4 regions of the Pantoea sp. SGAir0175 genome follow, and region 1 is predicted to be linked to each of the others. Evidence: predicted binding sites of a transcription regulator. Region 1 holds the regulator's gene; each other region holds the start of a gene.
What was found. Region 1 encodes Fur, which represses iron uptake genes when iron is present. Its sites were predicted from a motif close to ATAATAATGAGAACNACTATCAA; they were not measured.
Positions count from the first base shown of each region.

Region 2: the regulator Fur is predicted to act here: its motif matches at 1,596-1,618, upstream of C1N56_RS16790 (isochorismate synthase).
Region 3: the regulator Fur is predicted to act here: its motif matches at 3,716-3,738, upstream of C1N56_RS03590 (TonB-dependent receptor domain-containing protein).
Region 4: the regulator Fur is predicted to act here: its motif matches at 3,621-3,643, upstream of fhuA (ferrichrome porin FhuA).

Region 1 is NZ_CP028081.1:2,914,851-2,920,375, reverse strand. Features, by position in the region: gene glnS (glutamine--tRNA ligase) at 1-577, shown strand, start outside; gene C1N56_RS13645 (hypothetical protein) at 814-1,209, shown strand; gene fur (ferric iron uptake transcriptional regulator) at 1,271-1,720, opposite strand; gene fldA (flavodoxin FldA) at 2,073-2,603, opposite strand; gene ybfE (LexA regulated protein) at 2,741-3,016, opposite strand; gene ybfF (esterase) at 3,186-3,950, opposite strand; gene seqA (replication initiation negative regulator SeqA) at 4,199-4,738, shown strand; gene pgm (phosphoglucomutase (alpha-D-glucose-1,6-bisphosphate-dependent)) at 4,764-5,525, shown strand, end outside.
Region 2 is NZ_CP028081.1:3,574,738-3,580,262, reverse strand. Features, by position in the region: gene C1N56_RS16795 ((2,3-dihydroxybenzoyl)adenylate synthase) at 1-376, opposite strand, end outside; gene C1N56_RS16790 (isochorismate synthase) at 387-1,568, opposite strand; gene fepB (Fe2+-enterobactin ABC transporter substrate-binding protein) at 1,745-2,710, shown strand; gene entS (enterobactin transporter EntS) at 2,705-3,955, opposite strand; gene fepD (Fe(3+)-siderophore ABC transporter permease) at 4,102-5,091, shown strand; gene fepG (iron-enterobactin ABC transporter permease) at 5,088-5,525, shown strand, end outside.
Region 3 is NZ_CP028081.1:784,609-790,133, forward strand. Features, by position in the region: gene dnaK (molecular chaperone DnaK) at 1-335, shown strand, start outside; gene dnaJ (molecular chaperone DnaJ) at 439-1,575, shown strand; gene C1N56_RS03575 (siderophore-interacting protein) at 1,951-2,724, shown strand; gene C1N56_RS03580 (PadR family transcriptional regulator) at 2,810-3,349, shown strand; gene C1N56_RS03585 (SelT/SelW/SelH family protein) at 3,355-3,642, opposite strand; gene C1N56_RS03590 (TonB-dependent receptor domain-containing protein) at 3,985-5,525, shown strand, end outside.
Region 4 is NZ_CP028081.1:3,323,424-3,328,948, reverse strand. Features, by position in the region: gene hrpB (ATP-dependent helicase HrpB) at 1-720, shown strand, start outside; gene mrcB (bifunctional glycosyl transferase/transpeptidase) at 819-3,350, shown strand; gene fhuA (ferrichrome porin FhuA) at 3,679-5,525, shown strand, end outside.

The sequences.
Region 1 (5,525 bases):
CATCAGCATGCCGAACCATCCGAACAAGCCGGAGATGGGCACGCGTGAGGTGCCGTTCAGCCGTGAGGTGTGGATCGATCGCGCCGACTTCCGTGAAGAGGCCAACAAGCAGTACAAACGTCTGGTGCTGGGTAAAGAAGTTCGTCTGCGCAACGCTTATGTCATTCGTGCCGAGCGCGTGGCGAAAGATGAAGCCGGCAACATTACCTGCATCTACGCTACCTGCGATGTCGACACCCTGAGCAAAGATCCGGCCGATGGCCGCAAGGTGAAAGGCGTTATCCATTGGGTGTCGGCGATTCACGCGCTGCCTGCCGAATTCCGCCTGTACGATCGTCTGTTCAGCGTGCCAAACCCGGGCGCGGCCGAGGATTTCCTCACCACCATTAACCCGAACTCGCTGGAGATCAAACAGGGCTTCGTTGAGCCGGGTCTGCGTGCCGCCAGTGCGCTGGCACCGTATCAGTTTGAGCGCGAAGGTTACTTCTGCGCTGACAGCGTGTACTCGCAGCCGTCGAAACTGGTGTTCAACCGCACCGTGGGTCTGCGTGATACCTGGGCAAAAATCGGCGAATAATTTTACTGCTTGATAGCACGATATGATCAGCAAAGGGCGAGCAATCGCCCTTTTTTATTGCCCGTTATCTGCAAACGGGAATCGATTATGCTGAACCAGACAAAAAACAGTAATTGCGCGCGATTACGACTAATCTGACTTTAATAAAATTAACTAATTTACCCGTGTGAAATCGTTATTTTCAGGTAGGCTATGCGCTCTTAAATGTTGCTGTGCGGGTTAGCGAAGGAAGAAAAATGACAAGTCTCGCTCTGGAAGCCAAACATAGCGTGGTGGTTTTACATCAGCTTATCGAACGTATTTTTAATCAGGCCGAAGGCAGCGATGACAGTATGGACCTGCTGCTGTCGCACTTTCATCCCGACTTCAAAATGGTGACGCCGCAAGGCAAACAGCTCGATCTCAATGACACTGAAACCCTGTTTCGCAAACTGCACGGGCAGCGGGAAGGGATGCGAATCGCCACCAGTGAGCATGCCATCATTTCCCAGCAGCAGCAGGAAGTGACCATTCAGTATCACGAACTGCAAATGCTTAACGGCAACAACCAGACCCGCATTTCGCTGGCGGTGCTGGACTGCAGCACGCCGGTTCCGCGCTGGCGCTATTTGCAGGAAACGCTGGTCGCCTGAACGCAGCCATAAAAAAACCGGTGCCTGGCACCGGTTTTTTTATACTGCATAGCATATTCAATTACTGATCGTGGAGCGTCTCGTCTTCGCGGCAGTCTCCCAGCGCACAGTGGCCGTACAGATACAGGCTGTGGTTGCTGAGTTTGATACCGTGGCGTGTTGCAATCTCACGCTGACGCGTTTCGATAGATTCATCGCTAAACTCGATCACTTTGCCGCAGTCGAGGCAAATCAGGTGATCATGATGATGCTGCTGGGTCAGTTCGAACACGGATTTCCCGCCTTCGAAGTTATGACGCGTCACGATGCCGGCGTCGTCAAACTGGTTCAGAACACGGTATACCGTCGCCAGACCAATCTCTTCGCCCATGTCGATCAGGCGTTTGTACAAATCTTCCGCACTGACATGATGGGACTCGGGTCCGGGTCCCTGAAGCACTTCCAGAATCTTCAGTCTGGGCAGCGTGACTTTCAGGCCAGCCTTTTTCAATGCGGAGTTGTTGTCAGTCATGCGGATATTGTCCTGTTACTTTGCTAGTCACTTACGGCGCAAAGGCCTTGAATGTGTGGTCAACGCGCATTCTCATTTGCGTCTCATTATAGAGCTCAGCCTGCGAAATGAAAACCGGCTGCGGCGGACAATTCCCCGGATGCTGTAAGGAGAAATGTCGTGAACCTCAGCGGGATCGTGCAGATCGATGTTCCTTTTCGCGCAGTCTCAGTCTGATGCCCGAGGAATAAGCAGATGACCGTTGCGGGTATTCTACAGAATTGAGGGAAAAAGTTAAAAAACCATAGCTATTATTTTTATAGGTAATTCCATTGCCCGATGTGAGCCAGCGCCCACATCGGACAGGAAAGCATCAGGCTTCGATGATCGCCTGCAGCTGCAGCTCGTCAAAGATCTGCTTAACCCATTTGTCGACGCGCTCGTTAGTCAGTTCAGGCTGACGATCTTCATCGATGGCGAGGCCGAGGAAGTGTTTGTCGTCTGCCAGACCTTTAGAGGCTTCGAAGTGGTAACCTTCGGTTGGCCAGTGGCCCACAATCACTGCGCCGTTTGGCTCAATGATGTCGCGAATGGTGCCCATCGCGTCACAGAAGTACTCGGCATAATCTTCCTGATCGCCGCAGCCAAACAGCGCTACCAGCTTACCGTTGAAATCAATCTCTTCCAGCGTCGGGAAGAAGTCATCCCAGTCGCACTGGGCTTCACCGTAGTACCAGGTCGGAATACCCAGCAGCAGAATATCGAATGCTTCGAGATCTTCTTTGGTGCTCTTAGCAATGTCATGCACTTCGGCGACATCTTTACCCAGTTGTTTCTGGATCATTTTTGCAATGTTTTCAGTGTTGCCGGTATCGCTGCCGAAGAAAATGCCTACGATTGCCATGGAGTGAGTAACCTCTTAAATCCTGATTGTGAAAGTAAGTCAGAAGACGACACAGTTATGCGAATGATAGCAGACCGGCGAAAAGCGCGGAATGTGTAAAGCGCTGAGTTTGTGTTCCAGCGTGCGGTCTGTGCACGTTACGCCAGTTTGAGCTGCGCCAGCAGCATTTGTTCAATCAGTTCACTGCGGCTGATGTTCTGCTGCTCGGCCAGCGTATTAAGCGCGTCGACCGCTTCGCTGGACATTTTCAGCTCAACGCGGCGCAGGCCGCGCACCCGGTCGCGCTTCAGCTGGTTGCGCTTATTAATGCGCAGCTGCTCATCACGCGACAGCGGACTGGTTTTAGGGCGACCGGGACGCCGCTCGTCTGCGAAGAGATCGAGCGTGGTACGATCTGTCTGTTCTTTTGCCATGGTTTGTGAAACTGCGTGGGCGCGAACGGCGGAAAGGCGCTGCGCGATTTAAACATTTATCGGCCCGACCGCGGCGAAAAAAGCATCCGCGGCAAATTTTTAGCGCGACATCATACTCCAGCGCCCGGCGCGACGCCAACCCTAAACCGCCCGTAGCAAGCTTTTGCTTTTACAGGTTAAAAAAGCGGCGCACCGCGCGCAGTACGGCATCGGGTTTTTCGGCATGCACCCAGTGGCCGGCACCGCTGATAATGTGCGCCTGCGCCTGCGGGAACTGGCGCAGCAGCGCATCACGGTGCTGATTGTCCAGATAGGGTGAATCACCGCCGCGAATAAACAGCGCCGGATGAGGCCACGCGGGCACCTCCTGCCAGCCGGAGAGCACCGGATAATTGTCCCACAACACCGGCACGTTAAAGCGCCATTCGCCTTCATGGAAAGATTTCAGAATGAACTGAATCACGCCTTCTTCGCGCACGTGTTCACGCATCACGTCGGCCGCAGCGCTGCGGCGCGTGACGCCAGCTGCGCTGACCGCGCGGATTGCCGCGAAGATCTCATCGTGACGTCGCGTCTGGTAATCCACCGGCGCGATATCGATCAGCACCATTTTGCCAATCCGTTCGGGCGCAACGGCGCTCAGCGCCATGGCAATTTTGCCGCCCATTGAGTGGCCGATAACATCGACCCGTTCGATGTGGTGCGCATCCAGCGTGTCAACCATATCCTGCGCCAGCGCAGCGTAGTGCATCTCTACGCTGCGCGGTGACAGGCCGTGGTTACGGACATCCACCTGCAGCGTGGGCCGTGCATCGCGCACGCCGCGCGCCAGTACGCCGAGGTTATCCAGGCTACCAAACAGGCCATGAATTAACAGAATGGGCTGGCCATCAGGGGCAGATTGTTCAGTTTGCAGACGGGCGTTCAAAATCATGGCTAAAGTTCTTTCGGTTGAGACCTGGGCTTAGGGTATCATGGATTCACCTGTCCCGGCGCCAGGCGGTCAGGCATTAGGGCATATTCCGACTTTTGCCCGGAAACGATGCCAGCGCTACCGGCTGTCGCGGATTTAACTTTATAATCCTTATGTTAGAGCCCGCTCACATTTTGCACGACCGGATTTTGCTAAGGCCGTTGCAGAATAGCGTGGTTCTGCCATTTGCCAGAATCGTACGGAAAAAGATGAAAACGATTGAAGTTGACGAAGAACTCTACCGTTATATTGCCAGCCACACCCAGCACATTGGTGAAAGCGCGTCGGACATTTTGCGCCGCATGCTGAAATTCACCGCCGGCCAGAGCGCACCTGCTGCGTCAGCGACCAGTGCTGCGGTAAAAGAAGCGCCAGCTGTACGCAGCGAAGCGCGTCCTCAGGATCGCGTGCGCGCCGTGCGTGAGCTGCTGCTGTCTGACGAGTATGCGGAGCAGAAGAAGGCGGTTAATCGCTTTATGCTGATCCTGTCAACGCTCTATCGTCTTGATCCGGCGGCGTTTGCTGATGCTACTGCTTCGCTGCAGGGCCGCACCCGCGTTTACTTTGCGGGCGATGAGCACACGTTGTTGCAAAATGGCACCCATACTAAGCCGAAGCACGTACCCGGCACGCCGTACTGGGTGATCACCAATACCAATACAGGTCGTAAATGCAGCATGGTGGAACACATCATGCTTGCCATGCAGTTCCCGCAGGAACTGGCAGAGAAAGTTTGCGGCACCATTTAAACCGAAGCGTCAGGGAGAAGCGCCAATGGCCAATCACCCCCGTGCCGGGCAACCTGCCCAGCAGAGCGATTTGATTAACGTTGCACAATTAACCTCGCAGTACTATGTCCTGAAGCCGGATGCGGCGAACCCGGACCATGCGGTGAAATTTGGCACCTCCGGCCACCGCGGCAGCGCGGGACGTCATAGCTTCAACGAAGTACACATTCTGGCGATTGCGCAGGCGATCGCTGAAGAGCGTAAAAAGAACGGCATCACCGGCCCGTGCTACGTAGGTAAAGACACCCATGCGCTGTCTGAGCCGGCGATCCTGTCAGTGCTGGAAGTGCTGGCCGCTAACGGCGTTGATGTGATTGTGCAGCAGGACAACGGCTATACGCCGACGCCGGCGATCTCCAACGCCATTCTGGAGCATAACAAGCGCGGCGGCGCGCAGGCGGACGGCATCGTCATTACCCCGTCGCACAACCCGCCGGAAGACGGTGGCATCAAGTACAATCCGCCGAACGGTGGACCGGCTGACACCAACGTCACCAAAGTGGTGGAAGATCGCGCGAATCAGCTGATCAAAGGTGAGCTGAAAGAGGTTAAGCGTCTGGCGCTGGATCAGGCGTGGGCCAGTGGCCACATCGTTGAGCAGGATCTGATCCAGCCATACGTTGAAGGTCTGGCGCAGGTGATTGACTTCCCGGCGATCCAGAAAGCCGGCCTGAAAATCGGTGTCGATCCGCTCGGCGGTTCCGGCATGGCCTACTGGCAGCGCATTGCTGAGCACTACCAGCTGGAT
Region 2 (5,525 bases), 660 kb from region 1:
CGATCAGCAGTTTCGGTGCAATCTGCTGCGCATAGGCCAGCAGTTCAGTGCGCTGATGGCTGAACAGCGCGTACACCGGGACCACGCCCAGCTTAAACAGGGCAAACAGCGTAACGTAAAAGTCCGCCACGTTGCCGAGCTGCACCAGCGCCGTGTCACCGCGCTGTAAACCGCGCCGCTGCAGCGCCGCCGCCAGATTATCACTGCGCTGCGCCAGCTGGCGGTAGCTGAGCTGCAGCGGGCCGTCGATCACGGCGATAGCGTCGTTTTCGCTATGGCGGTCGATGATGTCGGTCAGCGGCACGTCGATCCAGTAGCCTTTTTCGCGGTAGCGCGCGGCCAGATGTGCCGGCCAGCGGCTGAAGGGAATGCTCATGCTTGTTCCTTTATTGCAGTCCAAAAGCGCGCAACATGGTGTCCAGCTTCACACCCGTTTCACGCCATTCTGATTCCGGTTGTGAGTCGGCGACGATGCCAGCGCCGGCAAACAGCCGCACGCGCGTGCCGTTTACCGTCCCGCAGCGAATGGTTACCACCCATTCGCCGTTGCCTTCGCTGTCGCACCAGCCGACGATGCCGCCAAACAGCTGGCGATCAAAGGGTTCGAGCTGCTGAATCAGCTGCTGCGCGCGGGCGTGCGGGAAGCCGCTCAGGGCCGGGGTTGGGTGCAGCAGCGCCGCCAGCGACAGCGCGTTTTCGCGCTCATCCTGCACTTCGCCATCGATTTGCGTCGCCAGATGCCACAGCGTGGCGGTGGTGATCAGCGACGGCACGGTAGGCACCGACAGCAGGCGGCTACGCGGCTGCAGCGTGCTGCGCATCGCGTCGGTCACCAGCTGATGTTCGTGGCGATCTTTGGCTGACGCCATCAGGGTGTTACCTGCCGCGCGATCGGCGCTGACATCGTCATGATGGCGGCGCGCCGAGCCGGCCAGCGGGCAGGAGGAGAAATCGCGCCCCTGTTTGCGCAGCATCAGTTCCGGGCTGGCGCCCACCAGCGCGCCGCCTTCCGCCAGCGGCAGATGGAAATGGTAGCTATTGGGATTTTGCGCGATCACGCGCTGCATCAGCGCGGCGGTATCCACCGGCTGCTCCGTGACGATATCCATCAGGCGCGACAGCACCACTTTGTCCGGATCGCCGCGCTGGATGGTGGCAACGGCGTCGGCCACCATGCGGGTAAATACCGCGTGGTCTGGCACTGCCGTCCGCCGCCGCACTGCCGGCAGATCGCTCTGCTGCACCGGCAGCGCCTGTTGCAGGTCGGCGCGATTAAAGCTCTGCCAGGATTCGGGTATGAACAGCGACGCTGGCTGGCTGACGTCAAACGGAATCGCGCCCACCAGCAGCGGATTGGCGATCCCCTGCTTTTTCGCCGCGGCAAAGTGCTGGCGCAGCTGCTGTTGAAAGTCGCCCTGCAGCAGCGCGGCATCGCCCACCGGCGTGTTGATCGTGGTATAGCACCCCTGGGTGGCCAGGCTGCGCCATGGCGAGGTGAAAAGGAAACCGCGGCACAGCGCGGAAAAATCCTTCAGCCAGGCATTTTCAAACGTGGAGCTTTCCACCATAATTTTCACCTATAAATGATAAGATTATTAAGAATGATTATCATTTTTATTATGGCTCTGTAACCTACGTCGAAAGGGGCAAAGAGTCAATCCATTCGCGGGATTTACCGTGCTGTCAGACGTAAGCGGCGGCTGACGCCGGGCCAGGCATTAAGCTAAAAGGTGGATCAAAACTTATGAATAAATGCGGTTTATGGGGCATGGCTGTCCTGTTGTTCATTTTCCAGTCGCTGTCAGGGACAGCGCGGGCCGACCAGGGCTGGCCGCGCAGCGTACAGGGCGCGACCGGAACGGTAACGCTTCACCAGGCACCGCAGCGCATTGTCTCCACCAGCGTCACGCTGACCGGCTCGCTGCTGGCGATTGACGCGCCGGTCATCGCCTCAGGCGCGACCGCACCGAAAAGCCGCCTGGCCGACGATCAGGGCTTCTTCCGTCAGTGGGGCGAGGTGGCAAAGCAGCGCCACGTTAAGCGGCTGTACATTGGTGAGCCGAGCGCCGAGGCGATTGCGGCGCAAGCCCCGGATCTGATTATCGTCAGCGCCACCGGTAATGACTCCGCCCTGAAGCTGGTCAGTCAGCTGTCCGCCATTGCCCCCACGCTGGTGGTCAACTACGACGATAAGAGCTGGCAGGATGTGGTTACGCTGCTGGGGCAGGCCACCGGCCATGAAGCACAGGCAGCGCAGCGCGTAAAAGAGTTCGACGATCGCGAAGCGGCGCTGAAGCAGGCCATTACGCTGCCGCCGCAGCCGGTCTCCGCGATGGTATGGAACGGTGATGGCCGGGCAGTGAATCTGTGGACCGCCGCATCGGCGCAGGGCAAACTGCTGCAGCAGCTCGGTTTTACCCTGGCGCAGCCGCCGGCTGACACGCAACAGGGGCACAGCATGGGCCAGCGCAAAGACATTATTCAGCTCTCGGGCGAGAATCTCGCCGCCAGCCTGACCGGTCACAGCTTCCTGCTGTTTGCCGGCGATGACAAAACCGCGCAGTCAGTGCTGAGCAACCCGTTCCTGGCACAAAACGCGGCGGTGCGCGATAAGCAGGTCTATGCGCTGGGCATCGACACCTTCCGCCTGGATTACTACAGCGCCAGCAATCTGCTGACGCGTCTGCATCAGCTGTTCGTCAAATCATGATGTTTGCTGCGCCAGCACGGGCGCGGGTGCCTGATAGCGCCGTAATCCTTTCATCATCAGCCACATCATGACGCCAAGCAGTGTCGCGGCACAGCCAAACGCCGCGGCAGCCTGCGCCGGTAACAGCCACGAACCGAGGGCACCAATCAGCGCGGCGCCGAGGGCATCGCCGCACACGTTCTGCGCCGTCCACAGGCTGTTGATGCGGCCCAGCAGATGATCCGGCGTCAGCAGCTGAATCATCGCGTACTGCACCAGGCTGTTGATGGCGCTGAAGTAGCCGAAGCCCGCCAGACACAGCAGCGCCAGCCACAGCGTCGGCATCAGGCTGAACAGGCCCAGGGCGACGAAACCGGCCACGGCGCTGCCCAGCACCAGCCGCCCAGGGCGCGCCGCCTGTTTCAGCCTGCCGCTGGTAAATGCACCCACGGCGGCACCGAGCGGCACGGCGGCGTACAGCATGCCGAGCTGGTCGGCGCTGACTGACCAGTGCGGTGCCAGCGCCGGGTACAGCACGCGGATGGCGCTGGCCAGCGTCACCAGCGCACCGGTCAGCGCCACCATGCCGACCAGCGGGCTGGCGAACAGGAATTGCACGCCGGTTGCCAGCGCCCGCAGCGGATGCTCGCGCGGCTGCGGAGGCGGGGGCAGCGCAGGCAGCTTCAGCAGCGTCAGCACTGTCAGCAGCGTGCCGAAGGCGGTCAGTCCGTAATTCCACAGCACGCCGCCGTGCGCGATCACTACACCAGCAATTGCCGGCGATAAAATCGAGCCGAAGCGCACCGTCAGCATGGTGATCGCGCCGGCCTGCATAATGTTTTCGCGCCCCACCAGCGCCGGCGTAGCGGCCAGCAGCGCCGTGACGCCAATCGCACCGAAAAAGCCGTCCCACAAGCCCAGCAGATAGACCGCCAGCAGCGAAGGCGCGGGCAGCGCGGCATTTATCGCCAGCGCGACAAAGCCCAGCCCGCAGGTGGTGCGGGCAAACAGGATCAACTTCTTACGCTCATAGCGATCGGCCAGCACGCCGCCGGTCAACAGGCCAGTAAACATGCCGGCAGCGGACAGTGTGACGGCGAGGCCCACCAGCAACGGTGAATGGGTCATCTGCTGAATCTGCACCGGCACGGCAACGGCCAGCATGCCGAGCGCCACAATCGAGATAAAACGCGCAATAAACACCGCGCGAAACGCCGCGTGGGTTTTCAGCAGTGAGAGATCGATAAAGTGAGAGGGTTTGTTCATTGTTTCGCCTTTTTGCACCAATTTTCCTCATCATCCGCGAGGCGACTCATGGTAACATAGGCAAACGCGAGTAATAACGATAACAAATATCATTATCACATTACGTTGCACCGCAACGAGGTCGAACAGTGAAGGTTTAGAACGCTATGCGCCAGATCCGTGCATTAGCAGGCTCAGGGATTCTGCTTTTGCTCCTCATGGCGCTCAGTCTGATGCTGGGTGCCAAATCAATACCGCTTTCCGATGTGTATCACGCTCTCACCGCTTCCTGCTCCAGCGCGGAGTGCATCATCGTGCGCGATGCGCGCCTGCCGCGCACGCTGGCCGGTCTGCTGGCTGGCGTGGCGCTGGGGCTGGCTGGCGCGCTGATGCAGAGCCTGACGCGTAATCCGCTGGCCGAGCCGGGCATTCTGGGCGTGAACGCCGGTGCCGGTTTTGCCATCGTGCTCGGCATCGCGCTGCTGGGAGCGGACTCCCCGCTGCAGTGGCTGACGCTGGCCTTCAGCGGCGCGCTGCTGGCGGCGCTGCTGATGACGGTGATTGGCGCGATGGGCGGCGGGCGCGTCAATCCGGTGCGTCTGACGCTGGCGGGCGTGGCGCTGGCGGCGGTGCTGGAGGGCTTAACCTCCGGCCTGTCGCTGCTCAATCCGGACATTTACGATCACCTGCGCTTCTGGCAAAGCGGCTCGCTGGATATCCGCGATTTCAGCGTGTTGCGTACCCTGAGCCCGGCGGTGCTGGCCGGTGCGGCGCTGGCGCTGGGGCTGGCGCAGTCGCTGAACAGCCTGAGCATGGGCGGCGATATGGCGGCGGCGCTGGGCACGCGCGTGGTGCGCACTCAACTGCTGGGCCTGCTGGCGATTGCCTTACTGAGCGGCGCGGCGACCGCCGCCGTCGGGCCGATCGCTTTTATCGGCCTGATGACGCCGCATTTTGCCCGCTGGCTGGTGGGCAACGATCACCGCTGGCTGCTGCCGGCGACGGCGCTGATCACCCCGGCGCTGCTGCTGGCGGCGGATATTCTGGGGCGGATGATGGTGGCAGGCGAACTGCGTGTCTCAATTGTGACCGCCATCCTTGGCGCGCCGATGCTGATTTTGCTGGTGCGGCGCCAGCGCGGGCGAGGTGGACTATGACGCGGCGCGCCTGGTTGCATGGCGGCTGGCTGCTATTAGCGTGTGCGCTGCTGACGTGGCTGGCGCTGACGCGCGGTGCGCTGCCGATTACGGCGGAGCAGGTGTGGCAGGCGCTGCGCGGGCAGGGAGCGGCCAACGTGCAGCTGATTGTGGTGGAGTGGCGGCTGCCGCGCGTGATGATGGCGCTGCTGATCGGCGCGGCGCTGGGTGTCAGCGGGGCAATTTTTCAGTCGCTGCTGCGTAACCCGCTCGGCAGCCCGGATATTCTCGGCTTCAATACCGGCGCTTACAGCGGTGTGCTGGTGGCGCTGGTGCTGTTCAATCAAAGTATTACCGCGATGACCGGGGCCGCGCTGATCGGCGGTATCGCGACGGCTGCGCTGGTGTATCTGTTTGCCTGGCGCAACGGGGTGGAAACGTTTCGGTTAATCATC
Region 3 (5,525 bases), 2.0 Mb from region 1:
ACCGTAAATTCGAAGAGCTGGTGCAGACGCGTAACCAGGGCGACCAGATTGCGCACAGCACGCGTAAGCAGCTGGACGAAGCCGGTGACAAACTGTCAGCGGAAGACAAAGCACCGATCGAGTCTGCCCTGAACGAGCTGAACACCGCGCTGAAAGGCGAAGATAAAGCAGAAATCGAAGCCAAAATGCAGGCGCTGATGGAAGTGTCCAGCAAGCTGATGGAACTGGCGCAGCAACAGGCTCAGGCCGGCGCAGCGGATGCCGGCGACGCTTCGGCGAAGAAAGATGATGACGTTGTCGACGCTGAATTCGAAGAAGTGAAAGATAAAAAATAATTGCCCCTGACCGGGCGCAACGGCTGGCCTGACAGCCGTTGAAACCAGCACGGGCGTCGGAGATTTCTCCACGCCCGTGCGATCATGTTAAGGGCAGAGAAAAATGGCTAAGAGTGATTTTTACGAGATCTTAGGCGTCTCAAAATCCGCCGATGAGCGCGAAATCAAAAAGGCCTATAAGCGCCTGGCGATGAAGTATCACCCGGACCGTAATCCGGGCGATAAAGAGGCCGAGACGAAATTCAAAGAGGTCAAGGAAGCCTACGAGATCCTCACCGATGCGCAGAAGCGTGCAGCTTACGATCAGTACGGTCATGCGGCTTTTGAGCAGGGCGGTGGTGGCGGCTTCGGCGGCGGCTTTGGTGGCGGCGGTGCCGACTTCAGCGATATCTTTGGCGACGTGTTCGGCGATATCTTTGGTGGTGGTCGCCGTCAGCGCGCCTCACGCGGCGCCGATTTACGCTACAACATGGAACTGACGCTGGAAGAAGCGGTACGCGGCGTGACCAAAGAGATCCGCATTCCAACGCTGGAAGAGTGTGATGTCTGCCACGGCAGCGGCGCCAAAGCGGGTACCCAGCCGCAGACCTGTCCGACCTGTCACGGTGCGGGCCAGGTACAGATGCGTCAGGGCTTCTTTACCGTGCAGCAAGCCTGTCCGACCTGTCACGGTCGCGGCTCGGTGATTAAAGATCCGTGCAACGCCTGTCACGGCCACGGCCGCGTTGAGCGCCAGAAAACGCTGTCGGTGAAAATCCCGGCGGGCGTCGATACCGGCGACCGTATCCGCCTCAGCGGAGAAGGTGAAGCGGGCGAACACGGCGCACCGGCTGGCGATCTGTACGTGCAGGTTTCGGTGAAGAAACACCCGATCTTTGAGCGTGAAGATAACAACCTGTACTGCGAAGTGCCGATCAACTTTGCCATGGCAGCGCTGGGCGGCGAGATTGAAGTGCCGACGCTCGACGGTCGCGTGAAGCTGAAAGTGCCGGCAGAAACCCAGACCGGCAAGCTGTTCCGCATGCGCGGCAAAGGCGTGAAGTCGGTGCGCGGCGGTGCGGTCGGCGATCTGCTGTGTCGCGTGGTGGTGGAAACCCCGGTCAGCCTCAACGACAAGCAAAAAGCGCTGCTGCGCGAGCTGGAAGAGAGCTTCGGCGGACCCACCGGCGAGAAAAACAGCCCGCGTTCGAAAAGCTTCTTCGACGGCGTAAAGAAGTTCTTTGACGATCTGACCCGCTAATCGGGTGCGCAGACAGAAACAAGCGGAGAGGCGACTCTCCGCTTTTTTTATGCGCAGTTCTGCCGTGCAGATATTCAACGGCAATGTTTTTTGTCATTCACATCCCCGACAGCCGTTACCTTTCAAAAATACGCGGACACGCTGTAGGGTCGCCATTTATGGCGACCTCAAGCCGTGAAAATCCGCGCTAACAAACGCCTCCTCACGTTGTTAAAACCGGTTCCGTTTTCGCCAATAGCATTTTTCGGCATTGCGCCGAAAATATATCATAGGTATCTTGCAAGGCGTTTAATGAGAATGATTTTCGATAACATGCACCATCAGCGGTGTGCGGTAGCGCAGTAGCGCGGGACCGTCGCTGCAGGGAGAGAAACGTTGCCAAACCCGACTCACTATCGCGCTCCACAACGCGTGCGCAATGAATTACGCTTCCGTCACATCACCGTCGCCAGCAAAACGCGGGTGGCCGATGCCTTCTGGCGCATCGTCTTTAGCGGCAGCGATCTGGCGGGTTTCCACTCGCCCTCTTTTGACGACCACATCAAAGTGTTTTTCCCGGATACGCCGGGCGGTGCGCTGGCGCTGCCACACATGACCGACGAAGGCATCGTCTGGCCTGACGGCGTGCGTCCGGCGGCGCGCGACTATACGCCGCTGGCCTTTAACGGCAGCGATTCGCTGACGCTGGATTTTTACATCCACGACGGCGGCGTCGCCAGCAGCTGGGCGAGTGCCGCTCAGCCGGGCGATCGCATTGCGATGGGCGGCCCGCGCGGCTCATGCGTCGTGCCGGTGGATTATGCCTGTCAGATTTATGTCTGTGATGAGACCGGTCTGCCGGCGTTTAAGCGCCGCTATCAGGAAATGCAGGCACAGCAGATTCATCTGCTGGCCTGTGTTGATGAGCCAGTCGGCCGCGCGTATCTTGGTGACCTGCCGGACGTCACGGTGAGCTGGCTCGGCAGCGGCAAGATGCAGACTGAGGCGCTGACGCCGCTGCTGGACCCGATTATGCTGCCTGCTGATGACTACTTCATCTGGCTGACCGGCGAAGGCGCGGCGGTGAAACAGCTGAGCGATTATTTTACTCAGCAACGTGCGGCGCACAGCGACCTGGTGCGCGCCGTCGCTTACTGGCATCAGAAATAACCGGCGCCCGCCCGCTGCCGCCTGTGTTGAATTTTACCAGGCACCAGACTACTATCAACCTCCCTCAACTGACCCCGGGAAGGCGATGAAACAGCAGCGGGATGTTCCTGAGCACGCCGATGCGGCACAGCGTGCCAGCTGTGCCGGCGCACGCAGAAAGCGGCGCGAAAGGATGCTGGATGCCAGTGATATTCGCCTGCTGATGCTGCACTTTCTGGCCAGCGGCGCGGCGCACGGTTATGAGCTGATCAAATCGGTGGAAGAGTTGTCGAAAGGCGAATATTCCCCCAGCCCCGGCATTATTTATCCCAACCTGACGCTGCTGGAAGAGATGGACGCCATTCGCGTGGTGGATGCCCAGGCCACGCGCAAAGCCTACGCGCTCAACGATGCGGGCCGCGCGCTGCTGGCGGAAAATGGCGAAAACGTGGCGGTGATTATCGGGCGGCTCACTTCGCTGGCGATCCTGGTCAACAACCGCAGCATTCCGCAGGTGGAGCAGGCGATCCATACGCTTCGCTATACGCTCAATCACCGGCTGTCGCAGGAGCAGATTTCACCGGCCACGGTGGACATTGTCGTGGCGGCGCTGCAGGACGCGGCAGAGAAGATCGCCAACAGCTAAGCGCGTTACGGTTTCTTCTTGTCCACGTGCCCCAGTTCGCGATCCGGCCAGCAGACATCGCGCACCCGCTGCTTCAGTGCTGCCGCATCGGGAAAGCCGCCTTCCTGTTTGCGTTCCCAAATTACCTGACCATCAATGCTGATCTCGAACACGCCGCCGCTGCCGGGCTGGAGCGTGACCGCGCTGAGATCGCCAGCAAAGGTATGCAGCAGCTCCTGCGCCATCCACGCCGAACGCAGCAGCCAGTTACATTGGGTACAGTAGTGAATGGTTACTGCCGGTTTATCTGCCATCTTATCCCTCCTGTTAGTGCTTGATTAATCATGGGTTAACAAATTGTGCGCACAAAGATACATCCTGATGCAAATGATATTGATAATGATTACCAATTGCATTAAATTGTTTTCGCCATCATTTTACTCTCTATAAATCCCACAGGCATCCCTGCGGCGCCGCTGCCAGTTATACACGGCAGCTGTGCACTGAAGCGCGCACGACACTGTGCCACAGGTGCCGGGATCGATAACATTATCTGGCCAGCGTGACGCGCTGTTTCACGGTTTTTAGCACAGAGCCGTGGTTTTCTGGCAGCAAATAAGTGAGCGAATACTAACAATTAACCAGGTATTTCGCGCATGTCTTTCAACCTTCAGGGAACTGTTCAGCAGCGTCTGTGTAAAGTCGCTGTTCTTGCTTCAGCCATTCACGCAGCCTGCAGCTATGCCGCCAGCGACAGCAGTACGCTGGCGCGTTCCGCAGAGAACAACAGCAGCAATGAACCGGTAATGACCGTTACCGCACCTAAGCAGCAGGCCGGCAGCAAAACCACGCTCACCGCAAGCGATCTGCAAAAACGCGGCGCCAATGACTTCGGTTCGATTATGCGTTATGAGCCGCTGGTCAGCGCCACTGGCGCGGCAGGCGGTTCGTCAGCCGGTAAAAGCGGCTTTGACCGTGCAGGCTACACCGGCTACAACATTCGCGGTCTGGAAAGTAACCGTGTCGGTCTGGATATTGATGGCATTCCGGTACCGGACGCCACCGGTCGTCCGTACGTCAGTCGCGCCGGTAACAATACCTTCGGTATTGGTCGCGACTACATCGACCCGTATATGTTTGGCAGCGTCGAAATTGAGAAGGGCGCGACATCGGTGGAACAACCTAACACCGCAATCGGCGGTAACGTATCGTTTCATAACAAGTCGCCGGACGACTACCTCAGCAGCGATAAAACCCACTATTTCGATTATCAGAGCGACTACAGTTCGGCAGATCGCAGCTGGCACAACGGCATCACTGCGGCGGCAGGGGATGATGAACTGCGCGGCCTGTTTGTCTACAGCCGCCGCGACGGCCAGCAGACGCGCAACAACAGCGGCGTAAAAGACGCCTACCCGGCCAACTGGCACTCGGATGCCTTTATGACGTCGGGCATCTGGCAGCCAAACGATCAGCACAAGCTGAGCGCCACCTTCGACTACTACCACAAAACCAATCACACCCACTACGATACCTGGGACAGCAGCAGCGGCAATACTATTTGGGGCACTGCGCAACAGCAGAGCGATTCGCGCCGCTGGGGCATTAATCTTGCCGATGAGTGGACGCCGTACAACGAGATGATCGATACGCTGACCACGCGGGTTTACTGGCAGCAAACCGAGGCGCACGACACCACCTGGTTACCGACCAGCGCCAGTCAGTACGGCTTCGTCTACTCTGACTACAACGTCGATACCTTAGGGTTTGACACGCGCGCCAGCAAAACCCTCGGCCGCCACGAACTGAGCGGCGGCGTCAACGCGCGTGTGGAGAACAGCGAGCGTCCGTTCCGCCAGGAGCCGAACCCGGGCACCTTCGGCACCATCACCCAGCCACAGTCGGACAGCCATTCCTGGACCGTGGCCGGTTATCTGCAGGATAAAATCAATTTCGATCTCGATAGCCACAATTTCGCGGTGATTCCCGGCGTGCGCGTTATTCATCAAAGCACCAAACCGAAGAACCTCGGCGATCTGACCAACGGCAGCACGGTGCTGACCGAAGAGCAGGTGGAAAAACTGTACGGCAAGACCAATTCAGACACCGAAGTGCTGCCGTCACTGACCTTCCAGTACGATATCAATCCGGCGCTCACCACCTGGCTGCAATATAAGCGCGGCGTGGAGTTTCCGAC
Region 4 (5,525 bases), 410 kb from region 1:
GATGTGGACTGGGATGAAGACAAAGGCACGCTGCGCGCGTGGAAGCGGGAAGCGATTGGCGCGCTGATCCTGCGGGCCCAGCCGCAGGCGCGGCCCGAGCCGGAGATCCTGCATCCGGCGATGCTGCGCTGGATCCGCGAAAAAGGGCTGGCGGTGCTCGTCTGGACGCCAGAGGCAGAGCAGCTGCGTGTGCGCCTGCAGTGCGCCGCGCAGTGGCTGCCGGAAGAGGCGTGGCCGACGCTGGATGATGACACGCTGCTGGCCTCGCTGGAGCACTGGCTGTTGCCGGAGATGGGCGCAGTACGCGATTTGAAAGGGCTGCAGAGCGTTAATCTTGTCAGCGCTTTATTACATTTGCTGACATGGTCACAGCGGCAGCGGCTGGATACTGTGCTGCCAACTCATTACACTGTGCCGACCGGAAGTCGCCTGCCGATTCGCTACGACGCGGAAAAGCCCCCCGCGCTGGCGGTGCGTATGCAGGAGATGTTTGGCGAGGCGCAGAACCCGGCGGTTGCCGATGGGCGCGTTCCGCTGGTGCTGGAGCTGCTTTCGCCGGCGCACCGTCCGCTGCAGATCACCCGTGACCTCGCGGCGTTCTGGCGCGGTGCGTATCCTGAAGTGCAGAAAGAGATGAAAGGGCGCTATCCCAAACATCCGTGGCCGGACGATCCGGCCAGCGCCTTGCCGACGAGGCGTACCAAAAAATATTCCTCGTAGCCCGCAGTGGATCGAATTCAGAGGGTTCTGCCATGCGCGGCACGAGAAAGCAGTTAGAGTAGCGGCGCTGCCGTAGCTATGCCTGGAGAAAACAAAGCATGTCTGGGAACGATCGCGAACCTATTGGGCGCAAAGGAAAAGCGCCAAAGCCGCCGCGTAACGTTACGCGCCGGGGTCGCCGCAGGGAGCCTGAAGATGATATCGATCAGGACGATTTTGACGAAGATGATGAGGAGAGTGCGCCGGTGCCACCCAAAGGTAAAGGAAAACGACCCGCGCGTGGCAAACGCCGCTGGTTAGGCTGGTTGATTAAACTCTTCCTGGTGTTTGTCGTGGTGATGGCCGCCTGGGGCGTCTATCTCGATTCGGAAATCCGCAGCCGCATTGACGGTAAAGTGTGGCAGCTGCCAGCGGCCGTATACGGGCGCATGGTCAGCCTCGAACCGGGCATGGCTTACGACAAGAAAGAGATGATTGCGCTGCTGGAAGGCACGCAGTATCGCGAAGTGTCGCGCATTACCCGTCCGGGTGAGTTCAGCGTGAAAGGCAACACCATCGACCTGCTGCGCCGTCCGTTTGATTTTCCGGACAGCAAAGAGGGCCAGATTAACGCGCGTCTCACCTTCAGCAACAACGAGCTGAGCGAGATTAAAAACCTCGATACCGGACGCGACTTTGGCTTCTTCCGCCTCGATCCGCGGCTGATCACCATGTTGCAGTCGCCAAACGGCGAGCAGCGTCTGTTTGTGCCGCGCGCCGGGTTCCCGGATCTGCTGGTCGATACGCTGATCGCCACCGAAGACCGCCACTTCTACGAGCATGACGGCATCAGCCCGTACTCGATTGGTCGCGCCTTCCTCGCCAATATCACCGCCGGTAAAGCGGTGCAGGGCGGCAGTACGCTGACGCAGCAACTGGTGAAAAACCTGTTCCTCACCAACGAACGCTCGCTGTGGCGTAAAGCGCGTGAAGCCTATATGGCGGTGATCATGGATGCGCGCTACAGCAAAGATCGCATTCTTGAGCTCTACCTGAACGAGGTGTATCTCGGCCAGGCGGGCAACGACCAAATCCGCGGTTTCCCGCTGGCCAGCCTGTACTACTTTGGCCGCCCGGTGGACGAACTGAGCCTTGATCAGCAGGCGATGCTGGTCGGCATGGTTAAAGGTGCGTCGCTGTACAATCCGTGGCGTAATCCGCAGCTGGCGCTGGAGCGACGTAACCTGGTGCTGCGTCTGCTGCAACAGCAGAAAGTGATCGACCAGGAGCTGTACGACATGCTGTCGGCGCGGCCGCTTGGCGTTCAGCCGAAAGGTGGGGTGATCACGCCGCAGCCGGCATTTATGCAGATGGTGCGTAATGAGCTGCAGGCGAAGCTGGGCGATAAGGTCAAAGATCTCTCCGGCGTGAAGATCTTCACCACGCTCGATCCGATTTCGCAGGATGCGGCGGAAAAAGCGGTTGAAGACGGCATTCCCACGCTGAAGAAACAGCGCGGGCTGAAAGATCTGGAAACCGCGATGGTGGTGGTCGACCGCTTCAGTGGTGAAGTGCGCGCGATGGTCGGCGGTGCCGATCCGCAGTTTGCCGGCTATAACCGCGCGCTGCAGGCGCGTCGCTCGATTGGCTCACTGGCAAAACCGGCGACCTATCTGACCGCCCTCAGCCAGCCAAACAGCTATCGCCTGAACAGCTGGATCGCCGACGAACCGATCGCGCTGAAACAGCCAAACGGTTCGGTGTGGAAGCCGATGAACGACGATCGTCGCTTCAGCGGTAAAGTGATGCTGGTGGATGCGCTGACTAACTCGATGAACGTGCCAACCGTTAACCTCGGTATGACGCTGGGACTCGACGCGGTAGTGGATACCTGGACCAAACTGGGCGTGCCAAAAGATCAGCTGCATCCGGTACCGGCGATGCTGCTGGGGGCGCTTAATCTGACGCCGATTGAAGTGGCGCAGGCGTTCCAGTCAATTGCCAGCGGCGGTAACCGCGCTGCGCTGTCGGCGGTGCGCTCGGTAATTGCGGAAGATGGCACGGTGCTGTATCAGAGCTTCCCGCAGGCGCAGCGCGTTGAGCCGGCGCAGGCGGCGTATCTGACGCTGTATACCATGCAGCAGGTGGCCGATCACGGTACGGCGCGGGCGCTGGGCGCACGCTTCCCGGGTGCGCATCTGGCGGCGAAAACCGGTACCACCAATGACCTGATCGACAGCTGGTTTGCCGGTATTGATGGCAAAGAAGTGGCGATCACCTGGGTTGGCCGCGACAACAACCAGACCTCGAAGCTGTACGGTGCCAGTGGTGCGATGCAGATCTATCGTCGCTACCTCGACAATCAGGCGCCGATGCCACTGGTCCTGACGCCACCGGAAGATATCACTCAGATGAATATCGATTCGGCCGGTAACTTTGTCTGCGGCAGCGGCAGCAGCACCTGGCGTTCGCTGCCGGTGTGGGCGCTGGATCCGAACGCGCTGTGCCAGCAGCAACAGCAGCAGATTCAGCAACAGCAACAGCAAGAACAGCAACAACAGCAACAACAGCAACAGCAGCAGCCGCAGGGCGAGCAGAAGGACTCTGACGGCGTCGCGGGCTGGATTAAAGATATGTTTGGCAGTAAATAAGCCATCCGGCACTGCACCGGCTTTATACCTTCAGAGCCTGTGCAGTGCCGGCGTTTTACCACCACGTGGCGGTGCCAGATACATGGCGGCGCTCCAGCCTGAGTCTTGCATAAAAGCTGAATTTAACTCCCTCTGGCGCTGCGGCGCCTTTTTCTTTGCCCGCCATTTTTTTAGCCGCGATCATGGATATGTGCGATCCGCTGGCAAACTCACCGCCAGCAGGCATTACATCTTGCGGTGCTTGCCGGGTTTCGCCTAAAATCCGTGCGTCTAATAATCATTCTCGTTTCCATTCGCCTGCATTGTTCTATTTTCATGAGATCCCACTATGAATGCGCGAAACACTTTTCCTTGTTCTCTGCGCGCGGTGACCACCCGTCGACCGCTCGCGTTATTGATTTCCCTGACTCTGGGCACACTCAGCATGCAGGCGCTGGCCGAAGATACCGTGGTAGTGACGGCTGATGGCGGCAGCGGCGTCGCGCAGGAGAGCGCATGGGGACCATCGCCGACCATCGCCGCTAAACACAGCGCGACCGGCACCAAAACCGATACGCCAATCGAGAAGAATCCGCAGTCGGTGTCGGTGGTGACGCAGGAAGAGATGTCAATGCATGCGGTGACCAGCGTCAAAGGTGCGTTCAATTACACGCCAGGCGTGCTGACCGGTAACCGCGGCAGCTCGGACGTTATCGACGCGCTGTCGATTCGCGGCTTCAGCGAAACCAACACCAACCAGTATCTGGATGGCCTGAAGCTACAGGGTGACAACTACTCCGAATTCGCTATCGATCCTTACTTCCTTGAGCGCGCGGAGCTGCTGCGCGGCCCGGTGTCGGTGCTGTACGGTAAGAGCAACCCGGGCGGTGTGGTGTCACTGGTGAGCAAGCGGCCGACCCAGGAGACGCTGCGTGAAGTCCAGTTCCAGATGGGCACCGACAACCTGTTCTCCACCGGCTTCGATTTTGGCGGCTCACTGGATGATGACGGCGTTTACAGCTATCGCCTGACCGGCCTGGCGCGCAGCGCCGATGCGCAACAGGAGATGAACAAAGAGAAGCGCTATACCCTTGCGCCTTCGTTCAGCTGGCGTCCCGATGCCAATACCCGCTTTGACCTGCTGACCTACTTCCAGAACGAACCGGAAACCGGCTATTACGGCTGGCTGCCGCGTGAAGGCACCGTGGTGGGCATCACCCGGCCGGACGGCAGCAGCTATAAGCTGCCCACCAATTTTGATGAAGGCGAAGACAGCAATAAGATCTCGCGCAACACCAAAATGGTTGGCTATAACTTTGAGCACAGCTTTAACGACACCTGGACGGTGCGCCAGAATCTGCGCTATGCGGAGCTGAAAACGAATTATCGTAGTATTTATGGCAACGGCTATTTGCCTGAGTCACAAGAGATTACACGTGGTTCAGCCATTTCCGATGAGAAACTGAATCAGTTTGCTGTCGATAATCAGGTGCAGGCAAAATTTGCTACCGGTGCGGTCGATCATACGCTGCTGATGGGGGTTGATTATCAGCGCACCCGTAATGATATTGATGCTGCATTTGCCTCCGCAGCGCCAATCAATGCGATCGATCCGCAGTACGGTAATGATGCTGTGGGTGCCGCCTTCCCCTATCAATATCTGAACCGTCAGGAACAAACTGGCCTGTATACGCAGGATCAGATGGAATGGAATAAATGGGTGCTGACGCTGGGCGGGCGATACGATTATGCGATGACCTCCGCACTGAACCGTAACGGTAACAGCGAAGTAAAAAACCACGACCAGGCATTTACCTGGCGCGGTGGTGTGAACTATGTGTTTGATAATGGTATCGCGCCGTATTTCAGCTACAGCGAATCCTTTATCCCAACGGCTGGCACCACGGTTGATGGGAAACCTTTTGACCCATCCCGCGCGAAGCAGTATGAGGCTGGCGTAAAATACGTACCAAAAGATCGCCCGATTGTGGTCACCGCAGCGGTTTATCAGCTGACTAAAACCAAAAACCTGACGGCAGATCCGAACAGCCTGCAGTTTAGTGTGCAGGGAGGGGAGATTCGCTCACGTGGCGTCGAGCTGGAAGCCAAAGCGGCGCTTAACGCCAACATCAACCTGACGGCGGCTTACTCATATACCGATGCGGAATACACCGAAGACACCTTGCTGAAAGGCCG